4 regions of the Clostridium sp. DL-VIII genome follow, and region 3 is predicted to be linked to each of the others. Evidence: riboswitches for the same ligand, from Rfam matches in the RefSeq annotation. Region 3 holds a riboswitch; each other region holds the start of a gene.
What was found. Region 3 has a riboswitch for S-adenosylmethionine ahead of metK (methionine adenosyltransferase). Riboswitches for the same ligand answer to the same signal wherever they lie in the genome.
Positions count from the first base shown of each region.

Region 1: it holds a riboswitch for S-adenosylmethionine, as region 3 does, so the genes downstream of both, CDLVIII_RS11310 (vitamin B12 dependent-methionine synthase activation domain-containing protein) here and metK (methionine adenosyltransferase) in region 3, are expected to answer to the same signal.
Region 2: it holds a riboswitch for S-adenosylmethionine, as region 3 does, so the genes downstream of both, CDLVIII_RS24785 (O-acetylhomoserine aminocarboxypropyltransferase/cysteine synthase family protein) here and metK (methionine adenosyltransferase) in region 3, are expected to answer to the same signal.
Region 4: it holds a riboswitch for S-adenosylmethionine, as region 3 does, so the genes downstream of both, CDLVIII_RS25940 (methionine ABC transporter ATP-binding protein) here and metK (methionine adenosyltransferase) in region 3, are expected to answer to the same signal.

Region 1 is NZ_CM001240.1:2,471,757-2,477,663, reverse strand. It holds gene CDLVIII_RS11315 (homocysteine S-methyltransferase family protein) at 1-982, opposite strand, end outside; gene CDLVIII_RS11310 (vitamin B12 dependent-methionine synthase activation domain-containing protein) at 972-1,655, opposite strand; SAM riboswitch class I at 1,922-2,027, opposite strand; gene CDLVIII_RS11305 (MraY family glycosyltransferase) at 2,115-3,071, opposite strand; gene CDLVIII_RS11300 (S-ribosylhomocysteine lyase) at 3,373-3,852, shown strand; gene CDLVIII_RS11295 (multicopper oxidase) at 4,072-5,640, shown strand; gene CDLVIII_RS11290 (B12-binding domain-containing radical SAM protein) at 5,728-5,907, opposite strand, start outside.
Region 2 is NZ_CM001240.1:5,405,279-5,411,185, reverse strand. It holds rRNA gene CDLVIII_RS24800 (23S ribosomal RNA) at 1-492, shown strand, start outside; rRNA gene rrf (5S ribosomal RNA) at 690-806, shown strand; gene CDLVIII_RS24790 (peroxiredoxin) at 855-1,319, opposite strand; SAM riboswitch class I at 1,619-1,730, shown strand; gene CDLVIII_RS24785 (O-acetylhomoserine aminocarboxypropyltransferase/cysteine synthase family protein) at 1,932-3,221, shown strand; gene CDLVIII_RS24780 (response regulator) at 3,294-4,064, opposite strand; gene CDLVIII_RS24775 (sensor histidine kinase) at 4,042-5,907, opposite strand, start outside.
Region 3 is NZ_CM001240.1:866,069-871,975, forward strand. It holds gene CDLVIII_RS04000 (rod shape-determining protein) at 1-876, shown strand, start outside; gene yyaC (spore protease YyaC) at 1,143-1,685, opposite strand; gene CDLVIII_RS04010 (hypothetical protein) at 1,777-2,184, shown strand; tRNA gene CDLVIII_RS04015 (tRNA-Tyr) at 2,344-2,428, shown strand; tRNA gene CDLVIII_RS04020 (tRNA-Val) at 2,436-2,511, shown strand; tRNA gene CDLVIII_RS04025 (tRNA-Thr) at 2,563-2,637, shown strand; tRNA gene CDLVIII_RS04030 (tRNA-Tyr) at 2,696-2,780, shown strand; SAM riboswitch class I at 2,950-3,049, shown strand; gene metK (methionine adenosyltransferase) at 3,178-4,353, shown strand; gene CDLVIII_RS04040 (ATP-dependent RecD-like DNA helicase) at 4,561-5,907, shown strand, end outside.
Region 4 is NZ_CM001240.1:5,696,505-5,702,411, forward strand. It holds gene CDLVIII_RS25930 (MetQ/NlpA family ABC transporter substrate-binding protein) at 121-951, opposite strand; gene CDLVIII_RS25935 (methionine ABC transporter permease) at 964-1,602, opposite strand; gene CDLVIII_RS25940 (methionine ABC transporter ATP-binding protein) at 1,602-2,567, opposite strand; SAM riboswitch class I at 2,717-2,831, opposite strand; gene CDLVIII_RS25945 (5'-nucleotidase C-terminal domain-containing protein) at 3,143-5,907, opposite strand, start outside.

The DNA.
Region 1 (5,907 bases), 1.6 Mb from region 3:
ATATCTTCTTTCCAGTTGGATTGATTCTTTCGCCAATAATTCTAACCCCATCTATTCTTACAACTTTCGATGGTGTACAAATTGCAGCGTAGTGCTCTCTTGTAATAGGAATGATTTTTTTCTCTTTGACTGTATTTGATAATTCCTTAATATACTCTGGAGTTGTTCCGCAACATCCTCCAATAATTCTAACACCAGAATCTATAAAACCGCATAAAGTATCTGCGAATTCTTCTTTAGTAACATCATATCTTGTCTCATTTCCTATTGATAATGTCGGAAGTCCTGCATTTGGCTGAACCATTACTGGTATATGGGCTATACTGCATATTTCCTCAATTACAGGTTTTAATTGTTTTGGTCCAAGAGAGCAGTTAACCCCAAGTGCATCAACTCCTAAGCCTTCCAAGACAAGCACCATAGCTTCTGGGGAGCACCCTGTAAAAGTTCTTAGGTTTTCTTCAAAGGTCATAGTACAAAACACAGGTAAATCTGAGTTTTCCTTGGCTGCAAGTATTGCTGCTTTAAGCTCATATAAATCAGTCATTGTTTCAATCAGGATTATATCTACCCCTGATTTAGTTCCTTGAATTACCTGGCGCTTGAAAATCTCATATGCTCTATCAAAACCTAGAGTACCCATAGGCTCTAAAAGTTCACCTATCGGACCAATATCTAAAGCAATATATGTATTGCTGTCACCTTTAGCTCTTTTAGCAATCTTTACTGCTGCATCTACTGCATCTTCAACTTCTAAATTGCAGAGTTTAAGCTTAAGTTCATTGGCACCAAAAGTATTTGTTGTTATCACATTTGCTCCACTATTTATATACTCTTTATGAATTTCCTCTATAATATATGGCTCCTTTATATTTAAAAGTTCCGGATTTTCTCCAAGTTTTAAACCTTTTTTTTGAAGCATTGTTCCCATTGCTCCATCAAAAATTAATATGTTATCCTTTATATATTCTTTAAGCCCCACAGTTTTCTCCCTCTCTTCTAAAGCTGCAATTCTCATAGTTATTACATTCTTTGCAGCTCTTCTTTTTCTTTTTAATTCCATTATCAATTATTCCTATTATAGCCGTAACAGATTTTCTAGGAAACAACAAATTATTTTCAGATACAGTAAGTCCTATTTTCCTTTGAGCATCTAATGACCTTAAAAAATTATTTTGTACATCTAAGGGTAAATCTCCATAGCCTGGACTATACCTAAAAGTTATATCCATACCTTCTTGAATAGCTTTTTCCTTTATATTGATCTCTACTATATCGCAAACTTCTTCAACTGCAGTTGTAGCACAAGCATCTAATATAAGCGCTCTTGTTAAATTAGTTTTCTCATACAATCTAGTTTTCCTTTCAATTTCATTTCCTAATGTTACAGCCATAAGTACGCATTGTTTCGAATTTTTTAAATGTTCCCGTATATCCTTTCCTTTCAAAATCAAATTAGTAGTAATAACTTCTACGCCTTCATCGTCTTGCCTTATATCATTATAACTATACACAACTCTAGGCATAATTATCTTTTTGATTTCCTCTCTGCATTCATGAATCATTATACTAATGTTTTTATCTATATCCTGTCCCTTATAGCCAAGATACCTAAGAACTTCTTCCCTATTTATATCTAATTTCAAAGATTCTATAATAATGCCCCCCCTTATACAGTTAACAGTTAGCAGTTAGCAGTTAACAATTTACAGTTAAATGCTGCTTAACTTTAAATTTTAAAAACCTTGCTTAGATAATCTACATTTTACAGTTAAATGCTGCTCAGCTCTAAATTTCAATAGTTATATTAAAATTGTGCTTAGGTGATTTACAGTGCACAGTTTTCTATTTTTAGTTCTATTGTTTTTTGCATAATAAAAAGCCTAAAGGCATTCCTTTAGGCTTAAAAGCAATCAAAAACACCTTATCTTTCAGCTCTATTACGCTGCAGGATTTAGCACCTTATATATAAATATATCGGTTGCTGGGTTTCTTCGGGCCAGTCCCTCCACCACTCTTGATAAGTCTTATAATTAATTATTATATCTTTGAAAATCTTACTTGTAAAGATTTCATTTCTAAATTTTAGTTACTTGTCTTATATTATTTATCTATTACTTCTTAACTAATAATAAAATTATGGATAATATACTAAAAGTTAAGCTGATTAACATTATGTATTTAACAACTTGAACAGTAGTAAAGCCTTTTTCTTCTAGTCTAAAATGTATTTGACTTCTATCTGCCTGATAAACTGGTTTCCCTTCAGAAAATCTTTTAAATATAACAAATAAATTATCAAAAATCGGTACTGCTAACGCTAATATTGGTATAAACAAACTTAAAACAGTTGCCTGCTTAAATGCCCCTTCTAATGCTGTGATACTTAAAATAAATCCTAAAAAATTTGCTCCTGAATCCCCCATAAACACTTTTGCAGGGAATTTATTATAATATAGAAATCCCAAAATAGTTCCCACAAGCATTATAGATACTACTGCTGATTCATCTTGATTTAATATTATTGCTGCTGCAAAAAAAGTTGCTGCTGATATTAAGGATAAACCTCCTGCTAACCCATCCATTCCATCAGACCAATTAATTACAGTGGTAACTCCAAATATCCAGGTTATCGTAAGTATAAATTTCACTACTGGACTAAATTCTATATAAGAACTTGTAAATGGATTTGTAAATCCTCCAAAAAAAATGTTTGCTTTAAATACTAAAATTGCAGATAACAATTGAATAACAAGCCTAGGAAATATGGCAAATTCCTTTCCCTTTGTCTTATACCAATCATCAATTAATCCTATTAATAATATCATAGTAGCTGCAACAAGCACTGTTACTTGCTTGTATGGGTGATCTTCGTCTTTATAAAACATAAAATATGATATAAAAAATCCAATGTATAAAGCTATACCTCCGCATAATGGTGTTGGCATTTTATGCTGTTTTCTTTTATTAGGCTTATCCGTAAACTGTACTTTATTAGCTAGCTTCATAAGAAAAGGCATGGTAATTAATGCTCCTAAAAGAGATACTACCATTGCTAAAATATAATTCATCTTTTCTACTCCTTAGTTAAGTCTATGAAAGTAAATTATATCCAAATGTTCCATCTTGGCTTACTTCCTATTTGATTATACTATTAAAGATATGGTATATCAATTACAAAATTATTAAGGTTATACCCTAAAACTATTTATATTTTTTATTCTGTTTTGATATCACATCCAAATTCTTCGTAGATTATATTGCTAATGGGGATTTCAAATGCTACAATTTAATAGAAACAAATGTAAATAAGGTTTTACTAAATACAGTTATATAGTTTATTATTAACTTTTATATTAAGGAGTGACTTTGATGGAAAAAATAGCAAGTTTTACAATTAATCATTTGGAATTACTTCCAGGTGTATATGTTTCAAGACAAGATAAGTTTGGGGATACAGTTCTTACAACCTTTGATATAAGAATGACTAGACCTAATTTTGAACCAGTTATGAATACAGCAGAAATGCATGCAATTGAGCATTTAGCTGCTACTTTCTTAAGAAATCATAAAGTTTATGCAGATAAAACTGTTTACTTTGGACCTATGGGATGTAGGACAGGCTTCTATTTGATTTTACATGGTGATTATAAATCAAAAGATATAGTTCCTCTTCTTACAGAATTATATAAATTTATGGCCGATTTTGAAGGCGATATTCCTGGTGCTTCTGCTAAAGATTGCGGTAACTATTTAGACATGAATCTGCCAATGGCTAAATATTTAGCAAACAAATTTCTTAACGAAATTTTATTAAACATAAAAGAAGAAAATTTAAATTATCCAGCCTAAAGTAAATACAGAAAGTATTAAACCAGCATACTAACTAGTCTGCTGGTTTATTTTTTTAATTTCTAAATCTCTAATTCCTCATTCATTCTTACTAAAACTTTTGTACTAGTATCAGCTTTACAACATATTCACTTAGGTACCCATTAATTCATATAATGTAATAGACTTTTAACAAACCATACTTTAAAAAATTGATTAACTAAAAAGGATGTGAATATAATGAAATGTACTGACGTACCTGTACAAAAAATTGATCCATCTAAACCAGATACAATTCCAAAATTTATAGATAGACTACAAATTCCAGAAGTTGCTAAACCAGTTGACTGGATTGGAAAAGCTGCATATTATGAAATTCATATGATACAAGCATATCATAAATTTCACAGCTCATTCCCTTTTACCAGAGTTTGGGGATATGAAGGCCGTTATCCAGGGCCAACTATTGAAACTATGAAGGATAAGACCATTTATGTAAAATGGATCAATAGCCTGCCTTATAAGCATCTTCTTCCAATAGATCATACTCTTCATGGAGCTATTGATACACCTGATGTAAGAACTGTGGTTCATGTACATGGTGCTAATATAGAACCTCATAGTGATGGCTATCCAGAAGCTTGGTATACTCAGAACTATTCGATTACCGGGCCATCATTTACTCGGAAAATATATGAATATACCAATCATCAACAATCCACTACACTATGGTATCATGATCACAGCATGGGAATAACAAGACTAAATGTATATGCTGGACTTGCTGGTTTTTATTTAATTAGAGATCCTCAGGAAAAAAGATTACATTTACCAGGAGGAATCTATGAAATACCAATGATGATACAAGACAAATCATTTAATGCTGATGGTTCATTATTTTATCCTGATACCCCTCCATTTCCTGTACCTGTTAAACCGTCAATAGTGCCAGGATTTTTAGGTAATACAATAGTAGTGAATGGTAAGGTGTGGCCTTATTTAAATGTTGAGCCTAGAAAATATAGATTTAGAATATTAAATGCTTCCAATAGACGAGATTATAACCTAAGCCTATCCAATAATTCTGAATTCTATCAAATTGGTACAGACGGAGGGCTTTTACACCACACAGCTAAAATATCTTCCTTCATCCTATATCCAGCTGAGAGAATAGATATTGTAATAGATTTTTCAAAATTTAAAGGTGAAGAAATAACTCTTCTAAATGCAAACACTGATCCTAATTTGTCAGTAGTAATGAGGTTTAAAGTAACACTTCCTCTAAAATCTAAGGACACTAGTGAAGTTCCAGAAGAATTATATCCTTTTACTCATATAGATGAAGAAATGGCTACAAATGTTCGTGATCTACCTTTAAATGTATCTACTGATCATTATGGTAGGCCAATGCTTTTACTAAACAATAGAATGTGGTCAGATCCTGCTACAGAAAAACCTGAACTAGATAGCATAGAAATATGGAATTTAATTAATCCTGTTGCGAACCTTTCACATCCTATTCATGTTCACTTAGTTCAATTTAAGATACTAGACAGAAGACCTTTTGATATTCAGAAATATCAAACTGATGGTAAGATCGAATATACTGGTCCAGCTGAAGCCCCTCTACCTTTCGAGCAGGGGTGGAAGGACGTTGTCAGAGCTGATGGTGGAAAAGTCACACGAATTATTATGCACTTTAAAGACCATGCAGGCGACTTTGTATGGCACTGTCACTTTCTCGAACATGAAGATCACGATATGATGAGGCCTCTTAAAGTAATAAAAGATTCCTTTTCTATAAATTAGAGCCGTATGAAATATCGTGCAGTTTCATAAAACAATATAAAATTAGGAAACCATTAATAGGTTTCCTAATTTTATGCTTTCAATATATTAGTTAAACTCTTTAGTAATCGAGATATAATCAGCTTTTTCATTAAATAGATAATAAGTATTTTCCTCTAGTATCTCACCAGTTTCAATATATTTTTCAACATTAATTTTAAACTTCTCCAAATGATATTCTTTAAATGAATATTTTTCTTTTAAAGTCTCTTTTATGCTCTTTTCCTC
Region 2 (5,907 bases), 1.9 Mb from region 3:
TGGGAGGGCCATCGCTCAACGGATAAAAGCTACCTCGGGGATAACAGGCTGATCTCCCCCAAGAGTTCACATCGACGGGGAGGTTTGGCACCTCGATGTCGGCTCGTCGCATCCTGGGGCTGAAGTAGGTCCCAAGGGTTGGGCTGTTCGCCCATTAAAGCGGCACGCGAGCTGGGTTCAGAACGTCGTGAGACAGTTCGGTCCCTATCCGTCGCGGGCGTAGGAAATTTGAGAGGAGCTGTCCTTAGTACGAGAGGACCGGGATGGACTGACCTATGGTGTACCAGTTGTTTCGCCAGAAGCATAGCTGGGTAGCTAAGTCGGGAAGGGATAAACGCTGAAAGCATCTAAGTGTGAAGCCCACCTCAAGATGAGATTTCCCATAGCATAAGCTAGTAAGACCCCTTGAAGACTACAAGGTTGATAGGTCAGAGGTGTAAGTATGGTAACATATTTAGCTGACTGATACTAATAGGTCGAGGGCTTGACCAATATAATCAAGTTGCAATACATTAAGTAACTATGTGCAATTTTGAAAGAACAAAATGTTTTTTCAAGCAAGTATGTGAATACTGAAAACCAAATGAATAGTATGAATTAAAGTTTCTTTTTAAAGGAAACACTAACTCACATTCGTTCGTTGGTGTACAGTTCATTTAGCCAAATCAAAGATTTGGAATGAACTAGCATCTCGTGATGATGGCATAGAGGTAACACTCCTTCCCATTCCGAACAGGAAAGTTAAGGTCTATAGCGCCGATGGTACTGCATGGGAGACTGTGTGGCAGAGTAGGACGTTGCGAGGTAAAATAAAAAAGTAGTTGTAGTAACTACTTTTTTTGTTTTATAACTGATTATAGTGAGCATTTCAAGTTTTCAACATGTCCAGGAACTTTTACTTTTCTATAAACTTTAGTAATTATACCGTCCTCATTTATTAAAAAAGTACTTCTTTCAACTCCAATAGATTTCTTCCCAAACATATTTTTTTCTTTTAGCACTCCGTATAAATTGCAAACTGTTTCATCTTCATCTGATAATAAAATAAAAGGTAAATCATATTTTGCTATAAATTTATCATGAGATTTAAGTGAATCTCTACTTATGCCTAAAATGACAGTATTTTTAGAATTAAATTCCTCTATTGCATCTTTGAAATCCTGAGCCTCTTGAGAGCAGCCTGGTGTATTATCTTTAGGATAAAAATATAATATTATTTTTTTTGTTAAATAGTCGCTTAATTTATGTTCTTTTTTATCAGATCCAATTAAAGTGAAATCTGGAGCTTTTAATCCTTCTTTTAAAATTGTATTTTCCATAAGATACCTCCTATATGTTCTTTATAACAATTATTATCCATTAATATTATTTGTTTGTAAAGTAAAAATAAAAAAATATGTAATCCAATTTAAACATGAAATATGATACAATCGAAAAAAATTGTATTAAAGTGATGATGTAAGAGAGGTTTTATTGATATAATATAAGTATTTCACGTATTAAATTAAAAAAATACCAATGCAAAGCTAAAATAATTGGAAAATAGTATTGACATATATTTATAAAGAATGTATACTCTATATCATAGTAAACAACTAAGAATAATAAAATTAAAAATTTTTTATCAAGAAAGACGGAGGGACTGGCCCTATGATGTCTAGCAACCTGAATTAAGTATATATTAATTTAAGGTGCTAATTCCTGCAGATGTTATATCTGGAAGATAAGAATGTAATTGAAGTTTTCTGCTGCTTTCTTATTTTAGAAAGTAGTTTTTTTATTATTATCAGTTAACTAATATTTGTGTAGTATCCTATAAATTTTAAGAGTAGTTAATGTAATACTGGATTGAAAAAGTAGGATTAAAATGCAAATCATAGTAAATATATAAAAAAATATAAAGATAAAATTATAAAAATGGGGGCAAAACTATGAGTAATCAAGAAAGAAAATTAAAATTTGAAACATTACAACTTCATGTTGGACAAGAACAACCAGATCCAGCTACAGATTCAAGAGCAGTACCAATTTATCAAACAACTTCCTATGTATTTAAAAATTCAGCACATGCAGCTGCAAGATTTGGGTTAGCAGATGCTGGAAATATATATGGAAGATTAACTAATTCTACTCAAGATGTCTTTGAAAAACGTGTTGCAGCACTAGAAGGTGGAATTGCAGGACTTGCAGTAGCATCAGGAGCAGCAGCAATAACATATGCATTCCAAAATATTACAAGTGTTGGGGATCATATAGTAGCAGCAAAAACTATATATGGAGGATCATATAACTTGTTAGCCAATACTTTTCCGACTCATGGAGTTACAACAACATTTGTAGATCCAGAAGATCTAGCAAATTTTGAAGATGCTATTCAAGATAATACGAAAGCTATATTTATAGAATCTCTTGGAAATCCCAATTCAAATATTATAGATGTTGATGCACTTGCAGAAATTGCTCATAAGCATAAAATACCATTAATAGTTGATAATACATTTGGAACACCATATTTATTTAGACCAATTGAACATGGAGCAGATGTTGTTGTTCATTCAGCAACAAAGTTTATTGGAGGACATGGTACATCATTAGGTGGTGTTATTGTAGATTCAGGAAAATTTGATTGGATAGCTTCAGGAAAGTTCCCACAATTAAGCGAGGCAGATCCAAGCTATCATGGAATTAAATTTGCAGAAGCAGTAGGAGCAGCAGCATATATAACTAGAATTCGTGCGGTTATATTAAGAGATACCGGAGCATGCATAAGTCCATTTAATGCATTTATTTTATTACAAGGATTAGAAACTCTTTCTCTAAGAGTTGAACGTCATGTGGAAAATACTTTAAAGGTAGTAGATTTCTTAAAAAATCATCCAAAGGTTGAAAGTGTAAATCATCCATCATTACCAGATAACCCTGATAATGCATTATATAAAAAGTATTTTCCTAATGGCGCAGGATCAATTTTTACATTTGAAGTTAAAGGAAGTGCTAAGGAAGCACAGGAATTCATAGATAAGTTACAAATATTCTCTTTACTTGCTAATGTAGCTGATGTTAAATCGTTAGTAATTCATCCAGCTAGTACAACTCATTCACAAATGAATGAAACTGAATTAGCTGAATCAGGAATTAAGCCAAATACAGTTCGTCTTTCAATTGGAACTGAACACATTGATGATATAATTTACGATTTATCTCAAGCTTTAGGAGAATAAATATATAATATTTAATATTTAAGTTTAAATAACTAGAAGATAATCAGTTAAAAGATTATCTTCTAGTTATTTTCATTTTGAATATAAATACTTTAATCTATAATCGCTAGGATATACTCCTACATTTGATTTGAATACACGGCTAAAGTAAAAGGCATCCTTATATCCTATTAATTCTCCAATTTTTTTTATCTCAAGTTCAGGCTGATTAATTAAAAGCTGTTTAGCTTCATTAAGGCGGATTTTAGTTATATATTTTATTAGCGTTACGCCTGTGTGCTTTTTAAATATTTTACTCAAATATTCATTTGTAAATCCAAATTTTTCAGCAATTTCATGAACAGATGTTATAGAGGAATAATTACTAAGTAAATAATTTTCTAAAAGCTGGCTTAAGTCTTCAGGTTTTAAATTGTTATGATCAACTGAAAAGGAAGATATTTCTTTATTTTCAGATTCAAGTATGAGAAGCACATTTTGAAGAGCTGTACTAAGTTCTTCAATTCTTATTGGCTTTAATAAAAAATCTTTAACACCATATTTCAATGCTGTCTGGGCATACTTAAAATCATTATATCCACTTAATATAACAGTTTTAATATGAGGATGATTTTTATATAAATATTTAATTAATTCTATTCCATCATATTGAGGCATTTTTATATCAGTTATAACTAGAGAAGGATAGAGTTCTTCTATGAGAGAAACAGCTTTTTCTCCGTTGCTAGCTTCTCCAGCTAATTGAAATGGTATAGATAAAGAGTTGATTTTTTTTATTATATTTTGCCTTATAAGTGGCTCGTCCTCAACAACTATAAATTTATATATGTGTGTACTGTTCATAAAAATCCTCCTTATTTATATGAATTGGCCCCCCAATTATAAAAACCGTTTTATTTTTTTGAGAATTATCTATTAAAAATATAGCATCTTTGTTATATAAAAGTTGTAATCGTAGATAAACATTTTTTAATCCCATACCACCAATTTTTAAAGAGCGAAATTCCTCATTTCTATTTAAATTATTAAAAGTAGATAATAGCTGTTCCTTTTTTTCATCTGTTAAACATCCTCCATTATCTTCGACGCATATTAACCATTTATTATCCTTTATAATAGATGAAATTTTTAAATTCCATGGAGGAGAAGATGTAAAACCATGTTTGAATACATTTTCAACTATTGGTTGAACAATTAATTTTGGAATTAAGATTTCTTTCGTTTGTTCATCAATATTAGAGGTATAAATGAAATCGTTTCTGTACCGCATTTTCATGCATTCAATATATTTCTCTGTATATGATATTTCTAATTTAAGAGGAACTGCGGTTTCATCATATGTTGTAATGTATCGTAGATAATCACACAAAGCATAGCAGATATTTATGATTTCCTTATTCATATTCTCCTCGGCCATAATGCTTAATGTAGTCAAGCTATTGTATAAAAAGTGCGGATTAATAAGAGATTGAGTAGCTTGAAGTTTTGCACGTGTTTCTTCCGATTTTAATAATAAAATTTCATGAGAAGAAGCTCTAAGTTTATCATACATATCTAAGAATGATTGATATAATTCGGAAATTTCAATTATATTGCTGTTTATTGGTGCTAATATAGTCTCATTTTTATTCAATACACTATTTATAGTTACTTTTTTTGTAGAGTTTGTTAATGCACTTAATGGATGAGTCAAACGACTTGAGATTAAAAAGCATAAGAATAAAGTAAATATAATAGAAAGAATTATTATAAATATAAATCCTTCTTTAAATGATTGTAAAGATTTAAATACAACACTCTTAGATTCCACAGTAACAACTGTCCAATTATATGAATCAATTTTTTGATAAGACATTAATACATCATTTTTATTATTTAAAGTAACAAAGTATCCTAGCGATGGAGCTAAATTATTTTCTTTAATAGTATTCATATAGTTTGTATTGTTATCTACAGTAGTTGAATAAGGATAAATTAATTCATTTTTATCGTTATATACGTAAAAGGATATGGAAGGATTTTTCTGTTTTAATTCAGATATTAGGTTAAATACAGTATTACAATCTTGCAAAACTTCCACTATGCCTTCAGGTTCATTGGTGCTATTAAAAAATACACGAGTCAATGATAGATAACTATGATTAGCAGTATTTTCAACTTTAGTAGGCGAATTTAATAATTTATTTGTAAGGTAAATATTTTTGCCACCATTTTTATTTAAAGTTTCTGAATACCAAGGAATATTATTTAAGTCAACATTTATTACACCTTGAAAATATCCAGAACCAATACAGGTTCCATTGAGCGTATAGAGATTAACTTGATTTGCTGATTGAAAGGGGCCAATTATAGCAGTAATGATATCATATATTGCTAAAACGTTTTCTCTAGATTTTGAAAAATTCTCGAGATCAATTTGTTTTTCATTACTATTTGAAAAACTAGTGAAATTTTTTTTTATAGCATTAGAATATACTATATTCATGGATACTGTAGACATACTATTTAATTCAGTAGATATTGAATTATGAATAGAAGTACAAATGGTCTCTGAGTTTGTCTTAGCAGTTTTGTAAATATTTTCGCTGTAGAAATAATAAAAACAAATGAAGAAGAAAAATAATAAGGTTACTACTAAGAATCCATAAACAATGAATAAATATATTCTTTGAGAAAAATATAATTT
Region 3 (5,907 bases):
AAAATGATAGGAAGAACCCCGGGAAACATAGTTGCAGTACGTCCGTTGAAAGATGGAGTTATTTCGGATTACGATATAACACAAAAAATGCTAAAAGAATTTATAAGAAAAGCATGTGGTAAGAAAACTATTAGGGCACCTAAAGTAATTGTTTGTGTACCATCTCAAGCAACGGAAGTTGAGAAAAGAGCAGTAATTGATGCAGCCATGAACTCAGGAGCTAAAAAGGTTCATTTAATAGAGGAACCATTAGCAGCTGCTATTGGTGCAGGATTAGATATTACTAAACCAAATGGATGTATGGTAGTAGACATTGGTGGAGGTACTTGTGATGTTGCTGTAATTTCATTAGGAGGAGTAGTAGAAAGAGAATCTATAAAAGTGGCTGGAAATAAGTTTGACGATTCTATAATAAAATATGTAAGAAATAATTATAAATTAATGATAGGCGAAAAGACTGCTGAAGAATTAAAAATAAATATAGGATCGGCCTTTAAAAATTCTAGAAATCTAACATATATGATGAAAGGAAGAAATCTTATAACAGGATTACCAGATGAAGTAGAAATTACTACTGAGGAAATAAGAAATGCAATAAAAGAACCAGTAGAAGTAATAGTTGAAACTGTAAAAAGAGTATTAGAGAGAACTCCACCTGAATTAGCTTCAGACATAATAGAAAGAGGAATATTGATGACTGGTGGTGGCGCATTAGTACATGGATTAGATAAGCTTATTGAATTTAGGACAGGAGTTGCAGCAACTGTTGCCGAGAATTCTATTGAATGTGTTGTTAAAGGAACTGGTAAGGTTTTAAGCTACATAGATAAGTTAGATAGTGAAGTAAATTCACAACAAATAGTATTAATAGAATAGTATTAATAAATAACGGCTGGAACATTGTTCTGGCCGTTATTTAAGGCACAATCAAATAAATATCTAGTCCATCTGCTAGCCTATTTTTCATGTGCCTAATTAAAAAATATAAGGAAGGCATATAATAAGAAATAGTAAGTATATAATCATGATGCATATTTACAAAAGAATAGAGAAATATGTTTTCCTAATATAATATTATCAGAATGACATATTAATCATGCAAATCTGGAATATAGTAAATTGTTATTGCTTTTGTATATAATTTAAATCATAGGAAATTGCCCACGATTTAAATTATAGGCTTCAATAAATATTCTAGATATGATTTTTGCCATGTTCATAACAAAGGAAAGTCTTATACTACGTGAAAAAAAGAGTTCTGCATTATCGCTAGAGTCGACAATTCCTATGACAGAAGCAATTCCAACCTCAGGAAGCTCCTTACCTACTCCTTTGCCTGGATGTATCGCATAGTCTCGTATGCGAATTTCGCCTATATCACTCTCATCTCCTAAACATGCGTCAACACCAATTATGGATGCTTTAGGATGTTTAGTGTATATTTCATCTAATCGTTCATCTATATTTAAAGCATGAATTGGAAAAGATAAGGTTCCGTAAACTGGAAGTGGGAAAAAGTTTTCAGTTAATATGGATCCTACTAAAGGTCCTAAGCAATCACCGATACATTTATCAGTACCAATACAAACTATTACAGTATTTTCAGTAATGTAATTTTTAATTTCTAAAGTTAAATCATAATAAAATTTTGAATTTGTATTAGAATTTAAATCAATCAAGGACATATACCCCCTTTATAAAATGTATATGATGAGTAATCAAAAGATAGTATAAAAAAATATTTTATGGAAATTAATACAAGTAAAGGAGGTTAATATGAAGAAAGTTTGTGTATATTTATTATCAATATTTATAATATTACTAAATATTTATTTAATGTTTTTTTGGCAGCCAGAAGGTCAAATTGCAGCTAGTGATACTATTAGTAAAGAAATTGTGTCTTATAATAATGGAACCGTGTTTAAAGTAGATAAAGAAAAAGCATTAGAACAACTATCTTCTGAGGATAGAAAGGATTTTGAGAAGATACTAAAAAAGCTATCCGCGCTTGATATGGGGAAGATAAGAGAGTATTATGAAGAAGATAATGAAGAAGAAGGAATAACGAATGCTTTTAAGCTTCTAAACAAGAGGCTTTCAGATGAAGATTATAAAGAAATAGAAAGAATAAGTTCAAATTTTATACAATTAGACAAGGTTAATGAGAAAATAAAAAATAAATAAGAATGATATGTTAAATTGAAGTATATAGAAGAAATCAGGAGGAATAGAAGGATAAATTAGTCACACTAGTGGATATGAGAGTTGAAATAAAAGCTCTTTGCAGATATACTAATCATTGTCGATCAGTTGAAAAGTGACGACATTAAAGTAATTTGTTTTGGAGGAATTCCCGAGTGGCCAAAGGGGGCAGACTGTAAATCTGTTACGTTTCGTTTCGATGGTTCGAATCCATCTTCCTCCACCATTTAGATGGGCGCATAGCTCAGCTGGGAGAGCACCTGCCTTACAAGCAGGGGGTCACAGGTTCGAGCCCTGTTGTGCCCACCATCTAAAAAATAAAGTTTAATTGTAAAATGATAATTTTAAAGTGGATAACGTGCTGGCATGGCTCAACGGTAGAGCAGCTGACTTGTAATCAGCAGGTTGTAGGTTCGATTCCTATTGCCAGCTCCAATAAAATAATATAAGAAAGTATTTACTTAGTAACTTATATTATATTAAAAAAGAATATGGAGGAATTCCCGAGTGGCCAAAGGGGGCAGACTGTAAATCTGTTACGTTTCGTTTCGATGGTTCGAATCCATCTTCCTCCACCAGAAAAGAATAAACTTAGTTTGTTCTTTTTTTATTTTGTATTCTATAATCATAAAGTACTTTTTAATATACATGTATGTATGTATTTAGATAGTATATTGATTGCATTCTATAATGTTGACTAACTTTGCGTGATGTGGTAAAATATTTTTTGAAAATTAAATGATGTGACTCTTATCAAGAGAGGTGGAGGGAAAGGGCCCTATGAAACCCGGCAACCTGTATTATATAAGGTGCCAATTCCTGTAGAGGTGTTTCTACAAGATAAGAAAGTGATTTGTAAAATTATACTCTTCTTATCGAAGAGTTTTTTTCATTTATCTTAAATTTGTACAAACCTAATTAACAAAAGAAAAATATAATAATTATTTAAAATATTTAAGTTAAGGAGAGAAAAAAATGAGAAGATTATTTACTTCAGAATCAGTTACAGAAGGCCATCCAGATAAAATGTGTGACCAAATATCAGATGCTATATTAGATGCTTTATTAGAAAAAGATCCACTTGCAAGAGTTGCATGTGAAACATGTACAACTACTGGTATGGTAATGGTAATGGGAGAAATATCAACTAATTGTTACGTTGATATTCCAAAAGTAGTAAGAGAAACAGTAAGAGGAATTGGGTATGACAGAGCAAAATTTGGATTTGACTGTGATACTTGTGCAGTTCTTACATCAATAGATGAGCAATCAGCGGATATTGCTATGGGTGTAGATGAAGCCTTTGAATCTAAAAAAGGTGAAAAAGATGAGGTTGAAGCTGTAGGAGCTGGAGATCAAGGAATGATGTTTGGTTTTGCAACTAATGAAACTGAAGACTTTATGCCACTTCCAATATTTATGGCTCATAAGTTATCAAGAAGACTTACAGAAGTAAGAAAGAATGATACATTAGGATATTTAAGACCAGATGGTAAAACTCAAGTTACAGTTGAATATGAAGATAATAAGCCAAAGAGAATTGATACTATCGTTATATCAACACAACATGATGATAAAGTTTCTTTAGAACAAATCCAAGCAGATGTTAAGAAGTATGTTATTGATGCTGTTGTTCCAGCTGAATTATTAGATAGCAAAACTAGATACTTCATTAATCCAACAGGAAGATTCGTTGTTGGAGGACCTCAAGGAGATTCTGGTTTAACAGGAAGAAAGATAATAGTTGATACATACGGTGGATATGGAAGACACGGCGGTGGTGCTTTCTCAGGAAAAGATCCAACAAAGGTAGATAGATCAGCTGCTTATGCTGCAAGATGGGTTGCTAAAAATTTAGTTGCTGCAGGTGTTGCAGATAAGCTAGAAATTCAATTAGCATATGCAATTGGTGTTGCTAAGCCAGTGTCAATCGAAGTTGAAACATTTGGAACAGGAAAAATAGATGAAGATAAAATCGTTGAAATAGTAGAAAAAGTGTTTGATTTAAGACCAGGAGCTATAATTAGAGATCTTGATTTAAGAAGACCTATATATAAACAAACAGCTGCTTATGGACACTTTGGAAGAAATGATTTAAATTTACCATGGGAACAATTAAATAAAGTAGAAGAAATAAAAAAATATATATAATGATTATATGCAAGCTGCCTTAAAGTTGATTTAAGGCAGCTTTTCGCTGCAGAAAATTATAGATACTACAGTAAGAGGATATAATTATAACACAAAGGCAATACTTGATGAAAAGTTAGCGTATAATGTATTTATGATATAATAAAAACAAAGTGAAGATTAAGATAGGTCGTAAATTAATATACATAAAAGAGTTGGAGAGATCTTATGGAAGTTCTAAGTGGTTTTATTGAAAATATTGTTTTTAAAAGTGAAGATACAGGTTATGTAGTTTGCAGGATTAGGACAGAGAAAAATTTAATCAGTGCTGTAGGTACAGTTCCTTTTTTAAAAGAAGGCCAAAATGTAAAGTTAACAGGTTATTGGACTGTGCATAAGCAGTTTGGTAATCAATTTAATATTCAAGATTATGAAGAACTTCTACCAACTTCATTAGATGGTATAGAAAAATATTTAAGCGCTGGTATAATCCATGGGATAGGTCCAGTTACAGCTAAAAAGATAATAGGTAAGTTTGGAGAAGATACCCTTGATATAATGGAAAACCACATTGAAAGACTTATGGAGATAGAGGGGATAGGAGAAAAGAAGTTTCAGATTATATATGAATCCTATGTAGAGCAGCAAGGTCTAAAGGATATAATTTTGTATTTTAATAAACATGGAGTAACTAATAATCAATGCGTAAAAATTTACAAAAAGTTTGGACCAAATGCAAGGCAGATAGTATGCAATAATCCTTATATACTATGTGATGAGATTTCAGGTATTGGATTTAAAACAGCAGATAGAATTGCTATGAGCATTGGCGTTAAAAGTGATTCTGACTTTAGAATTCAAAGTGGGATTAAGTATGTTATGAATCAATTTTGCGCCTCAGGAAACACATTTATGCCAAAAGATAATATAATAGAAGAATGTGAAAGAAATTTATTGATTTCAAGAGATGTGATAGAAAAAAACATCTATGATATGGCAGCAAAACAGATAATAGTTGTTGAAAAAATTAATGGCATTGAAGCAGGATTCTTACTTCAGTATTACTATTGTGAGCTTGGAGTAACAAGCAAAATAATAACTTTAGGATTGCAGCAAATACAAACAATAAACTCAGATATTGATTTTGAGATTGATGTTTTTGAAAAGGAACAGAAAATAAAATTTGCTGAGTCTCAAAGGGAGGCAATACTTGGGGCATTTAGTAATGGAATAGAAATAATAACAGGTGGACCAGGAACAGGAAAAACAACAATTATAAAGGCAATAATACATATCTATGAGAATAATGGTATGAAGGTAATCCTTGGAGCTCCAACAGGAAGAGCTGCTAAGAGAATGACTGAGTCAACAGGAAGAGGAGCTAAAACCATACATAGGCTTCTCGAAATGGGAGTTTCAGAAGAGGATGAGTCAGTTTTTGAGAGAGGAGAATCCTCGCCTTTAGATTGTGATGTAATAATAATTGATGAAGCATCTATGATTGATATAATCTTAATGCAGAATTTACTTAAGGCTATTAAATTAGGTACAAGATTAATAATTGTTGGAGACGTT
Region 4 (5,907 bases), 1.6 Mb from region 3:
TATATAAATTAAATAAGAATTCAATATATAAAAGAAAGAGTACTCTTTCATTCAGAGTACTCTTTCAAAAATCATCCTATAAGACACGATCAAATAGATAACAATTCTATATGCCTAAAACTAAAATACTGGAATTACTGATCCATTGTATTCCTTATTTATAAAGTCTTTAACTTCTTGTGAAGTCATTGCTTTCATTAAAGCTTTAATTTTATCTTTATTTTCATTGCCTTCTTTTACAACAACAATGTTTGCATAAGGTTTAGCTGCTTCTGAATCTTTATCTTCAATTATTATAGCATCTTTTGCTGGATTAAAGTTAGCATCTAATGCATAGTTTCCATTTATTACAGCTGCATCAACATCTTCTATTGATCTTGGAACTGTTGCTGCATCTAATTCATTAAATGTTAACTTCTTAGGATTTTCTGTAATATCCTTTGGTGTAACTAATTCACCATCTGCAATTTTAATTAATCCCTTACCTGCTAATAGCTTTAATGCTCTAGCTTCGTTTGATGGATCATTAGGAATAGCAATTGTAGCACCATCTTTAAGTTCATCTATGCTCTTAATCTTATGAGAATATAATCCCATTGGTTCTAAATGTATAGCTCCTACTGAAACTAAGTGATATCCTTGAGCTTTATTTTGCTCATTTAAATATGGAGTGTGTTGGAAGAAGTTTGCGTCTAAATCCCCTTCTTCTACAGCAGTGTTAGGTTGATTATAATCATTAAATTCTGTTATTTCTACTGTATATCCTTCTTTTTCAAGTAATGGCTTAGCCACATTTACTATTTCTTCATGTGGTTTTGGTGTAACACCAATTTTTATTACCTTATCTTCTTTAGAATCTGAACTTCCTGTATTAGAAGCATTTCCGCAGCCTACTAATCCTAGTGTAACTACTCCCGCTAAAACTATTGATAAAATTGATTTTTTCTTCATGTTTATTTCCCCCTACTTTGATAATTTATTGTAAAAATAATTGCCTATAAGCTGTAGTCCTTGTACCACTATAATTAAGACAATACATGTTACTACCATATAATCTGTTTGGAATCTTTGATAACCATAGCTTATCGCTACTTGACCAAGTCCTCCGCCTCCAATTGTTCCTGCCATTGCTGAATACCCAACAATACTTATTATTGTAAGTGTTATTCCAGATGCTATTGAAGGAATTGCTTCTTTAAGCATAACCTTAAATATAATTTGAGTATTTGATGCCCCAAAGGATTTTGCTGCCTCAATCATTCCTTTATCAACTTCTCTAAGTGCTGATTCTATTATTCTTGCTACAAATGGAGCTGCTGCAATCGTAAGTGGAACAATAGCTGCCTCTGTCCCTATTGATTTTCCAGCAATAAATCTAGTTAAAGGTATTATTGCAACCATTAATATGATAACTGGAAAACTTCTTAATATATTAATTATTAAATCTAAAACAGTATAAACAACTTTATTAGGTTTTAATCCATCCTTTGCAGTAACTGTTAAGATTATTGCAGGTATGAATCCTAAAATAAGTGAACCAATAGTTGATGCAAAAACCATCTCTAATGTTTCTATTAAAGCTTTTACTATTATCGCATTCATTATTCAATTACCTCCAATAAGATATCTCTATTTTCAAGATATTTTATAACCTTGTCCTTATCTTCTTCTTTAATATTTATTACAAGCCCCCCTAGTACTTCACTTCTAAATCTTTCAAGCTTACCCCAAACTATTGAAAAATCTATTTCGAGTTCTCTTGCCATTTTGGTTATAAGCGCATTTTCTGATGAATCACTTGGGAAGAATAGCTTAATATTAACTCCCTCATCAGGTAATAATTCATCATCTTCTTCACCCAAGAATTTCTTAAGAGACTTTCCAGGCTTTAAGAATAAATCTTCTGCTCTTCCTTCTGCTTTTATTTCTCCACCATCTAATAATGCAACTTTTTCACATATTTCTTTTATTACTTCCATTTGATGAGTAACCATGACTATTGTAATTCCTAGTTCTTTATTTATCTTAGAAAGTAATGCCAAAATATCTTTTGTAATCTTAGGATCTAAAGCTGATGTCGCTTCGTCACAAAGTAATACCTTAGGATCTAATGCTAATGCTCTTGCTATTGCTACTCTTTGTTTCTGACCACCACTAAGCTCGGATGGCTTGCTTAATTTTTTATCTTTTAATCCAACTAAATCCAGTAATCTTGATACCTTGTCCTTGATTTCGTTTTTATTATATCCCCACACTTCAAGTGGAAGAGCTACATTATCAAAAACATTCTTTCTCTGCATAAGATTGAAATTTTGAAAAATCATCCCCAAATCTTTTCTAAATTCCCTTAAACTTCTGCCATCTAATGAAGAAACTTCTTTCCCCATTACATTTATTGATCCTCCATCATAAGATTCAAGACCGTTAATGCATCTAAGTAATGTAGATTTTCCTGCACCACTATGACCTATTATTCCATAAATTTCGCCTTCTTTAATGTTTAGCGATACATCTTTTATAACTTGTGCTTCCCCAAAATTTTTAATTACGTGTTTAATTTCTATCAAAACACATTTCCTCCTTTGACTTTGTTTTGTTAGTTTCCGGATAACTAAGGCAGCAAAATAAAATAATTATTAATCACTTTAATAATGCACCTCAAAACAAAAGCGCCAGAGAATAAATCTCCAGCGCATAAATACCACTCAAATTTATCCTCTCATCTTTCAGCTACTCTGCTGCTGGAATTAGCACCATATAAATATTGAGATAAACAATATTTCGGTTGCCGGGTTTCATAGGGCCAGTCCCTCCACCACTCTTGATAAGACATCAGATTATTTAATTTAGTTTCTTAAATGATTATATAAACAATTTTTTCATTTGTCAACATCTAAAAACCAACCACAAAATCCAATTAATTTATTCAATTCAAAGCATTATGCTCGGATTACTATAATTATTATATATATTCTGTAATTATTTTGCAAGAACTTTTTCCTAATTTAAAATAATTTCCAATACAAACGATTATTTCAAAGTAAATACTTATAAATTTCTAAAATAGAACCATGCATATACTAGAGAAATCTGTTTATGCATGGCTTTCTATTCTATCATCTTTTTTATTGTTTCATGTGATTTAAGCTACATTTTTTTCTTTGGCTATACTTGTTACTGTGCTCCAATTTGCTGAACATTTAGGAGATATTTCTACATGTTTTTTTATATATGCTGTCATTAAGCTTCTTACCTGTCCATCATCACCAAGAGCCTTGCCAGAATCATAAGTTACTATGCTTGGATCAGTATTGCTCAATCCTGCTGCCTTCATAAAACCGCCACCGCCATTATATCTGTAATTATTGATTGCAACAGTAAATTCATCTGAATCTTTTACCTCTACTCCATTGACTTTTAAGTTCTTTATTCTATTTCCTGAAATAACTCTTCCAGTTTCTTTATCAACAGTACATGCAGGCTGAGTTAAATCTATATCATAAGTTGCACCATATAGTTGATCTAAGTTATAATCAGGAATATTTAATACTGAATCTTTAGTTATTGCTGAATTATTTCCACTTGTTTGGGCATAATACCTAACTGAATATTCCATCCAATCTTTTAACTGTCTGCCGTTCATCTTAACTCCATATAAAAAGTTTTCAAAAACATAAACCGCCATCATATCTTTAATGGTAATATCACCACTTGGTATATATGCAGTTTCACTTAATGGTGCTGCTATAGACAATTGTGTTCCTGCACTTTCTTTTTGAACTTCATTAATTAATTCCATAATTGCTGTCGGCTTACTAGTTTGATCCTTTCCAGTAAATTCTCCAGTTGAAGTTCCAATCTTTGTGTTTACATATTTTATTGTAGCATCTTCATATGGATTGATTAAATTAACTATGTCTGGATCATCTTGTATACTATTATCTATATCAACATTCTTTGTTGAAAGCCCAGAAACTTTCCCATTTGAATCAACATTGATATTTATTTGTGCAATTCCTGTTGCCCCTTTAGTTGATTCAACTATTGGAACGATTTTACCTTCAGGATTCTTTTTAGTTAAGTCATTAACCTTTAGATGAGTATGCCCTGCAACAATTGCATCTATACCGCTAACTTGAGTTGCTATTGCATTAACTTCATTTTCTGGCAAAACATCTGCAGCACTTTCTTGACCACTATGTGCTGAAACTATAATTACATCTGCTCCTTTTCCTTTTACTTCATTTACCCATTTCTTAGCTTCATCTACAAGGTCATTAAAATGTAAGCCTTCGTAGTGCTTTTGATCTTCCCAGCTTGGTATGCACTTATTTTCCAATCCTATAACTGCAACTTTTATATCTTTTCCATTAATATTAAAACTTTTAATTATATATGGTTGTACAAAATTTGTTTCATCCTGCTTATATATATTAGCTCCAAGTACTGCTATTCCTTCTTTTTTATAATCTCCAATCACTCTATTTAATACGTCTAAGCCATAATTAAATTCATGATTTCCTAAAGTCCAAGAATCATATTTCATTGCTCCCATGACTTTAGCCATTGGATATTCTGAGCTTGTATCCATTATATCGTAATAATACGAAAGTGGTGTTCCCTGAATTGTATCACCATTATCAATTAACATAACGTTCTTATTATTTTGTCTTACACTTTTAACATATGTTGAAACTTTAGCTAAGCCCTGTGCCTTAGCTGGTGCTTTTCCTGTTGCATAATCATAATTTAAAACTGTGCCATGAACATCTGTTGTTGCGAGCAAAGTTATTGAACTAGATGTGTTAATCATTCTTGGAATATCCACATTAGATATTGTATTCTTATCATTTTTATCTTTATTAGCTTTGCACCAGTCTATAAATGCATCTCTTACCAAAGTATGAGTGTCATTTGCCACATCTAATCCGCCGTACTTTGTAAATGCTGTAAATGAATCTCCACCTTGAGCCACGAAATCTGGAACTGCTACAGTTAGCTTTTCAGTATCACTAATTTCACTTCCATCTTCTTTTGTTATAGATTTAACCCTTTGCCCTGATGGAAGTTTTGAATCATAAGTAAACTTAATACCTGATACTTGTAACCCCTTACTGTTATCTGCAACTGCCTGTTCTAAAACTTCTATTAATTGAGACTTTGTCATGCTTAATTTATATATCGTATTATCAAAAGGCATAAACTGCCACATAGTACCTACTGTAATATTTCCTTTAGGTATATCTATTCTAAGGCCTCCATTATTTTGAAAGCCTACATCAGCTTTAACTGCATTCCTTGTAACATCAGATGCCCAATTTCCAAGTATTGATGATCCATAAGGAGATACATCCAATGTTCTTGTTAAATCGCTTTCTGTATTATATCCAATAACTTCACTAGTCATGGGCTCTATCTCTTTGTTAGCCTGTTTAACAATTTTATCAACATCGCTATCAGTTTGTGGTTTAGCAGCCTTATATCCTTGTTCATTATCTAAAGCTACGTAACTTGATTCAAGTTTTGGTGTATCAAATACAACTTTTTTATCACCAGTTATTTCAAATTTTGCATCTATATATCCTTTCCCATTAGAACCGCCAATATAAACTGGAATTTTAGTAGTTTGAGCTATTGCTGCAGTTTTAGTATGGCTATGACCTCCAAACACCGCATCTACATTTTGAAGTTTATTGGCTAAATCAAATACTGGTCCTGTAGCATTGTCACCTTTATCACCTTCATGTACTAACGCTATTATTACATCTGCTAATTTACTTTGTTTTATTTGTGCTGCAACTGAATTAATTTCACTTGCCAAATCTTTAAATTCATAATCTTTCACATACTTAGGTGATACACTTGTTTCTGTTTCTAGTGTTATTCCTCCGATAATTGCAATCTTGA